3 regions of the Sphingopyxis sp. C-1 genome follow, and region 1 is predicted to be linked to each of the others. Evidence: predicted binding sites of a transcription regulator. Region 1 holds the regulator's gene; each other region holds the start of a gene.
What was found. The regulator LexA, encoded in region 1, represses DNA repair genes until DNA is damaged. The targets are predictions, from matches to a motif close to GTTCCNCNCTTGTTCT.
Positions count from the first base shown of each region.

Region 2: a site for LexA is predicted at 1,255-1,270, ahead of SC1_RS07535 (ImuA family protein). Genes of this name have one in related genera too.
Region 3: a site for LexA is predicted at 1,265-1,280, ahead of uvrA (excinuclease ABC subunit UvrA). Genes of this name have one in related genera too.

Region 1 is NZ_BBRO01000001.1:2,111,540-2,114,793, forward strand. Features, by position in the region: gene moaC (cyclic pyranopterin monophosphate synthase MoaC) at 1-115, shown strand, start outside; gene glp (gephyrin-like molybdotransferase Glp) at 112-1,302, shown strand; gene lexA (transcriptional repressor LexA) at 1,368-2,051, shown strand; gene SC1_RS09955 (ComEC/Rec2 family competence protein) at 2,005-3,254, opposite strand, start outside.
Region 2 is NZ_BBRO01000001.1:1,630,467-1,633,720, reverse strand. Features, by position in the region: gene SC1_RS07545 (TrbI/VirB10 family protein) at 1-244, opposite strand, end outside; partial or broken gene SC1_RS07540 (TrbG/VirB9 family P-type conjugative transfer protein) at 241-708, opposite strand; partial or broken gene SC1_RS22630 (DUF736 family protein) at 718-837, opposite strand; gene SC1_RS07535 (ImuA family protein) at 1,302-2,033, shown strand; gene SC1_RS07530 (DUF6504 family protein) at 1,954-3,254, shown strand, end outside.
Region 3 is NZ_BBRO01000001.1:1,413,054-1,416,307, forward strand. Features, by position in the region: gene uvrA (excinuclease ABC subunit UvrA) at 1-1,253, opposite strand, end outside; gene SC1_RS06475 (M13 family metallopeptidase) at 1,472-3,254, shown strand, end outside.

The DNA of each region.
Region 1 (3,254 bases):
CGCGCTACTCACGCTCTACGACATGGCAAAGGCGCTCGACCGCGCGATGGTCCTCGGCGATATCCGCCTGCTCGAAAAGAGCGGGGGCCGCTCGGGCGACTGGCGCGCCGAATGAGCGCGCTGCTTCCCGTCGAGGAAGCGCAGGCCCGGCTGCTCGCGTTGCGCGCACCGCTTGGCGATGAAAATATCGCCTTTTCCGAGTCGCTTGGTCGCTATCTTTCGCGTGATGTGACGGCCCAGCGCGATCAGCCCGCCGCAGCGCTATCGGCGATGGACGGCTATGCGATCAGGTTCGGCGACCTTCCGGGTCCGTGGGCCGTCATCGGGGAAACCGCCGCGGGCGCTGCGCCCGACCAGGCGGTCGGGCCCGGCGAAGCGATGCGGATATTCACCGGCGCGATGGTTCCTGCCGGCGCCGACACGGTGATCGTTCAGGAAGATGTCGCGCGTGAAGGCGATACTCTGCGGCTGACCGGTGACGGCCCCGGCACGCGCGGGCGCCATATCCGGTCGCAAGCCGCCGATTTCGCAGCCGGCGACTGCCTGCTCCCCGCAGGTACCCGCCTGACCCCCGGCGCGATCGCTGCTGCGGCAATGAGCGGCGCGAGCGAACTCGCGGTGGGCCGGCGCGCGCGGGTCGCGATCCTCACCACCGGCGACGAACTCGTCCAGCCCGGACGCCCGTTGACACCAGGGCAGATCCCCGACAGCAACGGCGTGATGCTCGCGGCGATGCTGGCGGGCGAGGTCGAGGATATGGTTCTTCCGCATCACGTCCGCGACGACCGCGACACCCTTGCGAAGATTCTCAAGGAGTTGGCGCGACGTCACGACGTCATCGTGACCGTCGGCGGTGCGTCGGTTGGCGATCACGACCATGTACGCGGCGCGCTGGACGATGCCGGCGGGCAGCTCGATTTCTGGAAGATCGCGATGCGTCCCGGCAAGCCGCTGATCGCCGGAACGCTCGGCGACGCAATCCTGCTCGGCCTGCCGGGCAACCCCTCGTCGGCCTTCGTCACGGCTACGCTGTTCCTCTTGCCTCTCGTCCGCCACCTTGCGGGCGCGGGCGCGCCTCTGCCGCCTGTCCATCGGGCGCCGTTAGCCGCTCCCCTCGCCGAAGGCGGTACGCGCCGCGACTATCTTCGCGCGCGACTCGAAAGCGGTCGCCTGACGCCAATGATCGGGCAGGAGAGCGGCCGCACCCTGCCCCTTGCCTCGGCGAACGCGCTGCTGATCCGCGATATCGGCGCGCCCCCACGCAATGTGGGCGACATCGCGGATTATCTTGTCATCGCTTGACAAGTTCCGCTTTGTTCCACTATCGTTCTCAATATGTCCGGAATTGGCATCATGGAGAACGACCGATGTTGACCGCGAAGCAGCATGAACTGCTCCACTTCATCCAGGAACGCCTCGATTCGAGCGGCATCTCGCCCTCGTTCGAGGAGATGAAGGAGGCGCTGGGCCTCAAATCGAAATCGGGTATACATCGACTGATAAGCGCCTTGGAAGAAAGGGGATTTCTCCGCCGTCTTCCAAATCGCGCCCGCGCTCTCGAAGTGCTCAAGGTGCCCGAAGCCGCGAAACCTGTCGTGCGTAACGATCGCGACAATATCGTCCCGCTCCGCAAGCCAGCCCCGGCGCTCAAGCCGATCGCTGCGAACGACGTTATCGAGATCCCGCTCCACGGCAAGATTGCTGCAGGCGTCCCGATCGAGGCGTTCGAGGATCACAACAACCTTGCCGTTCCCGCCGCGCTGCTCGGCTCGGGCGAACATTATGCACTCGAAGTATCGGGCGACTCGATGGTCGAAGCGGGGATTTTCGACGGCGACTATGCGCTGATCCAGAAAGCGAGCACCGCGCGCGAAGGTGACATCGTCGTTGCGCTCGTCGACGGGCAGGATGCGACGCTCAAATATTTCCGCCGTGAGGGGCAGATGATCCGTCTCGACCCGGCGAACGCGGCCTATGAACCGCAGCGCTATCCCGCCGAACGCGTCATCGTTCAGGGCCGCCTGTCGGGACTGCTTCGTCGTTACCACTAAGCTGCTGCGGCAGCCGCCAGGGATGGCCGTCGCCCGCCTTAAGCGTGGCGACGGCTTCGGGTACCTTGCCGAGGTAGATTGCAAGGCCGCCGCTGGTAGCGAGACTGTCGCGATCGATTGTCATCCAGCGCCCGGCGCACTCGCGCGGTAACCAGCGGTCACTGATAACGATATCGGCCGCGGCGCAGGCATCGGCCATATCTGCACCCTCGATCCGGTCGCGCCCGCGCGAGGCGAGAATGACATGACGCGCGGCCCCCTGCCCCTGGCTCCAGCGGCAGAAATCGCGATTGCATTCGACATGATCGAGGTCGGCCAGGCTCGCGAGCGGCATATCGGTCCCTGCGGCTTCCGCCATCGTGTCGCGAATATAGTCGCCCGACCGGTCGCGCAGCAGCGCATAGCTGCCATCGGGCAGCGCCGCGGCAATATGGCGGCCGTCGCCGGTGACGAGCAGATCGGGGCGCGGCTGAAAGAGCAATGTCGCCGCGCCGATCGCGAGCGGAACGAAGCCTGCCCGGCGCCAGCCCGTTTGCCAGAGCAAAACCCACAGCCCGCCAAAGACCGCGAGCGCGAAACCCCAGGGCGGAAAGCTTGGCAAGGTAGCGACGGCCCCGGGTGCATCGCTGACAACATACGCGAGCCCGAGCAGAAGGCGCAGCGCCTGCTCAGTCACCCACCACAAGGGCGCGCCAAGCCCGATGCAATCGAACAGCAGCGCAAGCGCCTCGAACGGCATGATGACAAAGGTCGTGAGCGGAATAGCCACCACATTGGCCATGGCCCCATAAACCCCCGCCTTATGGAAATGAAACAACGCAATCGGCGCCAGCGCGACTTCGACGACCAGTCCGGTGACCAAGAGCCCCGCGACAGCGCGCAAGGTTCGAAAAGGCCACGGTTCATCGCGGCGTGCCAGAAATGCGCGCATCGGGCGGCTTTCATGCAGCGCAATGATCGCGGTGATAGCCGCGAAGCTCAGTTGAAAGCTTGGACCCGCAAGCGATTCGGGGCGCCAGACCAGCACGATCAGCGCGCCCGCCGCAACCAGTCGCAGCGTCAGCGCTTCGCGTCCCATCAGGAACGCCACGAGCACGAGCAAGGCGGCGATGAACGACCGCAGCGTCGGCACCTCCGCCCCTGCGAGCAATGTATAGCCGCCGCCGGCCAGCGCCCCGGCAGCAGCGGCGAGGGGCAGGACAT
Region 2 (3,254 bases), 480 kb from region 1:
GCGCGGCTTTGGGATCGACTGGCCGCAGCGCCCAGAGCAAGGCGCCCCCGATTGCGATTCCTGCGGCCCCGCCCAGCACGGCGAGCGTCTTTCGCGACAAGCGCATCACGTTCGGCAGCTCGCCCTCGAGACGAAAGCCGTCGGGACTGGGCGGCGCCATCGCCGCCGCCTCCGCTTCGGGAGCCGCGGGGCTCGCTTCCGTCGTATCGAGCGGATCCCCCGGCACGTCTTCGCGCCGGCTCACGGGCGGCCTCGCTCGACCGGCGTGTCGCGCGAGATGCGAACCTTCTTCGCCGCCTTACCTGCCCCGAGCCGTAGCTCGCCGCGTTCGAACAGCCGGTCGACGATCATGAAGCGGCCATCGACCCGGTAATTCAGGAGTTCGGCCGCCCCTTTCTCGCCGACCGCAAACAGCGGCGGCATTTCGCCGGTCGCAACCGAAGGGCCGAACTCGACGAAGAGCTGCCGGCCGTCGTCGAACGCGCGCAACGGTCGCCATGCGACCTTGTCGCCGCTGATCCGATACGCGAAGTTGAGCGACGGCAGGTCGATCCCGCCGGCGACCGGCGCGGCCCGCACACGCTCGGCTTCGGCGGCGCGAAGCGCGATCAGCTCGTCCCGCGGATAGCGCCACGAAACAGCGGCCATATAGGTCGATGGCGTCGCGCGAAGCTCGACGTGATAAGTCCTGCGGCTCGTGTTGATGACAGGCTCGCTTTCCTTCATCTTGCGGCCGTTCGGAACGATCGCGATCGGCACGGTGACCATCAAGGTCGCGAGCGTGCCCTCGTAGCTTCCGTCGTCCTTGAGGGTCAGATTTCCAATGGTGGTACCCATGTTCAGTCTCCTTTGATGCTCGGGGACCATCCCCGATGGCGCCAGAAGGAGGGGCCGTGAGCCGCCGTCACCGAGCGCATGCGAGGGCGAACCCCCGCAGGGGGTTGACGGCATTAGGCGAGCCGAGCCCCGCAATCAGGCAGCCAATGCGGGAAAGGTCCCATGCAACGGGAGACAATGGGCCTCAGCGGAATCATGACTCCGGACGCGAAAGCCAGGCTCGCGGCCGTCGCGATTGCCCCGCTCCGCGCTCCGTTGCCGCATCCCGGCGCAAGGGCCCGAACCTTCAGTATGCCCCGCCGCCGGCTCGTACCTCCCTCCGGCCGGCGGCGCCCCCGGCACCCTCGCTTTCCGGTCTTTCATCCACAGCGATGACACCGCTTCGCCGCAGCGCGCCTTGACGAACAGCGGGCAATGAGAACAAAGAAGGAACATAAGACCAGCTTACCGAGTTATCCGCACCTATGCGCCAGTCCGTCGTTCTTGAAGATATTCGCGCCAAAATTGCGCAAATCGAAGGCGTTGGCGCGCGTCATGACGTCATTCCGTTCGGGATCGATGATCTCGACTCGCGAATCCCGGCGCGCGGAATCGCGACGGGCGCGCTCCACGAGCTCGCCGGCAGCCCCGAACTGGCCGACGATGCGAGCGCCACGATCTTCCTCGCCGGCATCCTCGCGCGGAGCGACGGCCCGGTTTTCTGGTGCCTGCGCTGGCGCGATCTCTTCGCCCCCGCGCTTCATCTAGCCGGACTGCATCCCGACCGGCTCATTCATGTCGAAGCGGGCAGCGACACCAACGTCCTCCTCGCGATGGAGGAGTGCCTCCGCCATCCGGGGCTCGCCGGGGTCGTCGGCGAGGTCAAGAAGTACAGCACCACCGCGTCGAAGCGGCTGCAGCTCGCCGCCGAAGCCTCGGGCGTCCCCGCCTTCATCTTCCGCCGGGCCTGCAAGGCCGGCGAGCCTGCCGAAGGCAGCGCCGCTTTGACCCGCTGGCGCATCACCGCGAGTCCGACCGAGGATCTCGGCATCCCCGCGATCGGACGCGCGCGCTGGCGCGTCGCGCTCGAGCGCGCGCGCGGGGGCAATCCCTACAACTGGATCGTGGAGGGCTGCGATGCGACGGGTCGTATCGCTCTTCCTGCCGCACTGGTCGACCGACCGGCTGCGCAGGAAGATGCGCAAGCCGCAGCCTGACGGCAGCGCCCCGCCCCGCCCGCTCGTTACCGCGATTCCCGACCATGGCCGGCGTATCGTCGCGGCGACGTGCCGCGAGGCGCAAATGCTTGGCATCCAGACAGGCATGACGATCACGAAAGCGCGGGCTTTCGCGCCCGAGCTGGATGTCGTCGACGCCGAGCCCGAGGCTGATCTCGACGGGTTGCGTCGCCTCGCCCTCTGGGCAGGTGCACGCTATTCGCCGGTTGTCGCGCCTGATCCGCCCGACGGGCTCTGGCTCGACATCACGGGCTGCGCGGCCATCTTCAGCAGCGAGCGAGCCTTGCTCAAGGATCTTCACCGCCGCGTCGCGGCCTTCGGTCTCAGCCTGCAAATTGCGGTCGCGGACACGGCCGGCTGCGCGCATGCGGCCGCCCGCCATGTCCCCGCCGGGCGGCCTGTCACGGTTGAACCCGGAGCGCACCGTAAGGCGATCGCGCTCCTACCCGTCTCAGCGCTCCGCCTGCCGTCCGCCGATGTCGAAGGCCTTCGCAAATTGGGCTTCGAGCGGATCGAGCAGCTGATCGGGAGCCCACGCGGTCCGCTCGCGAAACGGTTCGGGCGCGAACTGCATCGCCGGCTCGACCAGGCACTCGGCACGCTGCCGGAGCCGATCGAACCGCTCTTCCCCGAAGAGCTGCCGCAGGCGAGGCGCGGCTTCATGGAGCCGCTCGCGACGGCGGACGCCTTGGCGCAGGTGATCGGCGACCTTGCGCACGATATCGCGGGCCAGCTCAACCGCGCGGGAACGGGCGCGCGGCGCCTCGACTGCTATTTCCACCGCGTCGACGGGCAGACGCAGGCCACCCGTGTCGGAACCGCCTCGCCCTCGCGCGATCCCCGGCATCTTGCGAAGCTGCTCGCCGCGCGGATCGAGAGCATCGATCCCGGTCTCGGGATCGAGGCGATGACCCTCGTCGCCGCGCTCGCCGAGCGGCAGCCAGGGAGCCAGGCCGACGCGCTCGAAAATATCGGACGGCGCGGACCCGATCTTCCCGCGCTGGTCGACACGCTCGCCAATCGCTTCGGGCAGCGCGCGCTCCAGCGCGCGGCGCCGCGACCGAGCGCGATGCCCGAGCGCTCGGTTGCTGCCCTCCCCGCGCTCGCGCCCGAGACAGGCGAGAGCTGGAGCGACTGGCCGCGGCCGTCGCGCATGCTAGCGCGGCCCGAACCAGTCGATGTCGTCGCCTTGCTCCCCGA
Region 3 (3,254 bases), 700 kb from region 1:
TCCTCGCGCATCCACGCGCTTTCGGTCTGGAGCAGGCGGCGGTTCAGGTTTCCGATAACGCCCTCGAACGCCTTGTGCGTCGTATAAGTGCGCTTGCCGTCCTTAAAGGTCAGCTCGACGGGTTTGCCCCCGCTGCCATAGAGGATGATGAGCTGCACTTCGCCCGGCAGATCCTGCCACGGCGTCGTGAGGTCGAAACCATAAGCTTTGCCCAGGCTTTCGAGCACCTGCATATAATAGGGCGAGGGCGGGTTCGATTTCGCCCACGGTACGATTGCGCCCTTTTTCAGCGACAGCGCATGGTTCGGGACGACGAGGTCGGGATCGAATTCCTGACGCTCGCCAAGGCCGTCGCATGCGGGGCAGGCGCCTTGCGGCGCGTTGAAGCTGAACAGCCGTGGCTCGATCTCTGCGATCGTAAAGCCCGAGACTGGGCAGGCAAATTTCTCGGAGAAGATCAGCCGGTTCGCCGGGATGCCTGCGCCCTTCATAGCGCCGCCGGTATCCTCTTCCTCGCGCCCCGGGACCGGGCCGTCGGCAAGGTCGACATAGGCGAGCCCTTCCGCGAGCTTCAGTGCAGTCTCGAAGCTGTCGGCGAGCCGCGTGCCAAGACCCTCGCGCACGGCGACCCGGTCGACGACGACTTCAATGTCATGCTTGTACTTCTTGTCGAGCGCCGGCGCCTCGCCGATCTCGTAAAACTCGCCATCGATCCGAACGCGCGTGAAGCCGTCCTTCTGCCACTGCGCGAGTTCCTTCTTATACTCGCCCTTGCGGCCGCGCACGACGGGCGCGAGCAAATAGGCGCGCGTCCCCTCGGGCAATTCCATCACGCGATCGACCATCTGGCTGACCGTTTGTGCCGAAATCGGCTCGCCCGTCGCGGGCGAATAGGGAATGCCGACGCGCGCCCACAAGAGGCGCATATAGTCGTATATCTCGGTGACCGTCGCGACGGTCGAACGCGGGTTCCGGCTCGTCGTCTTCTGCTCGATGCTGATGGCCGGCGACAAGCCGTCGATATGTTCGACGTCGGGCTTTTGCATCATTTCAAGAAACTGGCGGGCGTAAGCCGACAGGCTCTCGACGTAGCGCCGTTGACCCTCGGCATAGATGGTGTCGAACGCGAGCGACGATTTTCCGCTGCCCGACAGGCCGGTGATGACGACCAGCGCATCGCGCGGCAGGTCGACGTCGACGCCCTTGAGATTATGCTCGCGCGCGCCGCGCACTTTAATGTGGGTGAGACTCATGGGAGAGGTATGTTCCAGATTTGTTCTAGGGGCGCAAGTGCGGTTTTGCGCGGTTGATCCATAAATAGGGTGCGCCGCGCCGCGCTGCAATGCGGGACGCGGCCAGTACTCTTTCCACCAACATGCCAAAGAGTTCGACCAAACGTCATGCACTCGCTTGACCCATTTGCTCTGCGGGCGTCTCTGACGTTCAGAGATGGGGAGCAAGGAGACGTAGAATGAAGAAGATGTTATTGGGGGGCGCCACGCTGGCGATTGCGGCCGGCCTGGCAACCCCAACGGTCGCGCATGATGCGAAGCGTCCCGTATCGCTGGTCGCTATGGCCGACGAAGGGGCAGGCGCCGGCGAAGGCTCGCTCAAGGCGCTGACCTTTGGCAAATGGGGCGTCGACCTGGACGCGCGCGATCCGTCGGTGAAGCCCGGCGACGATTTTGATCGCTACGCCAACGGCGGCTGGTTCGCGCGTACCGAAATCCCGTCCGACCAGGCTTCCGCCGGTGTCGATTATGACGTGTACAACCTGACCCAGCGCCAACTGCGCGCCGTCGTGTCGGGCGCGCCCGCGACAAGCCAGGTCGGCGGGCTGTACCAGAGCTTCCTCGACGAGGCGCGAGTTGATGCGCTCGGCGCCAAGCCATTGTTGGCCGATATCGCTGCAGTTGCCGCGATCAAGGACAAGAGCGAAATGGCGCGCTTCATGGGCGGCACTCAGGGGACATTCGGCGCGACGATCGTCGGCGGCGGTCCCTATGCCGACACCGCTGATCCTACCGTCAACGTGCTCTGGCTGGGGCAGGGTGGCCTGGGACTTCCCGAGCGGGACTATTATCTGAACGATAGCTTCAAGGCGCAGCGTGATGCGTACCGCGCCTATATCGCGCGGACGATGAAGATGGCGGGCAATGCTGACGCCGAAAAGGCCGCCGACAACATCATGGCGTTCGAGACCGAGATTGCCAAGGTGAGCTGGGCAATCGCCGATCGCCGCGACATCGGCAAGATCAACAACCCCATGTCGTCGGACGAGCTTGCCGCATATGCGCCAGGGCTCGACTGGAAGGCCTGGTTCGAAGGATCCGGCATCGCGCCGCAAAAGCGCATCATCGTCAACGAAAACACCGCGATCCGGGACATTGCCGCGCTCTATGCCAAGACGCCGCTCGACACGATCAAGCTGTGGCAGCAATTCCACGTCGCCGACAATGCCGCGCCTTATCTGTCGAAGGCCTTCGTCGACAGCCGGTTTGAATATACCAAGGCACTGAGCGGGGTCGGCGAACTGCGTCCGCGCTGGAAGCGCGGCCTGACGCTTGTCGACGGCAGCCTTGGAGAACTGGTCGGCGAAACCTATTCCAAGCAATATTTCCCCGCGAGCGCCAAGGCGAAGATGGAGGTGCTGGTCACCAACCTGAAGCTCGCGATGGGCGACCGCATCCGGAACAATAGCTGGATGGCACCTGCGACGAAGGAAGCGGCGCTGGCGAAGCTCGCGAAGATGGACGTGATGGTCGGTTATCCCGACAAATGGCGCGACTATTCAGAGCTGAAGATCGATCCCGCCGATCTTTACGGCAATGTGAAGCGCAGCGCGGCATTCGAATATGCCTATGCACTGTCGGACCTGAACAAACCCGTGGACCGCAAGAAATGGTCGATGAACCCCCAGGAAGTGAACGCCTATAACGGCGGCCTCGAGAATAAGATCGTGTTCCCGGCCGGCATCCTGCAGGCGCCCTATTTCAGCGAAAGCGTCGACGATGCGGTCAATTATGGCGCGATCGGCGCAGTGATCGGTCATGAGATCACCCACGGCTTTGACGATCAGGGGCGCAAGATCGACGCCGAGGGCGCGGTGCGCGATTGGTGGACGCCGGAGGACGCAGCGCGATTTGATGCGCAGGCCAAGGCGTTCGGCGCGCAATATGCGACCTATGAAGCCGCCCCGGGCTCGTTCATCAATCCGGACCTGACGATGGGCGAGAATATCGCCGACCTGGCGG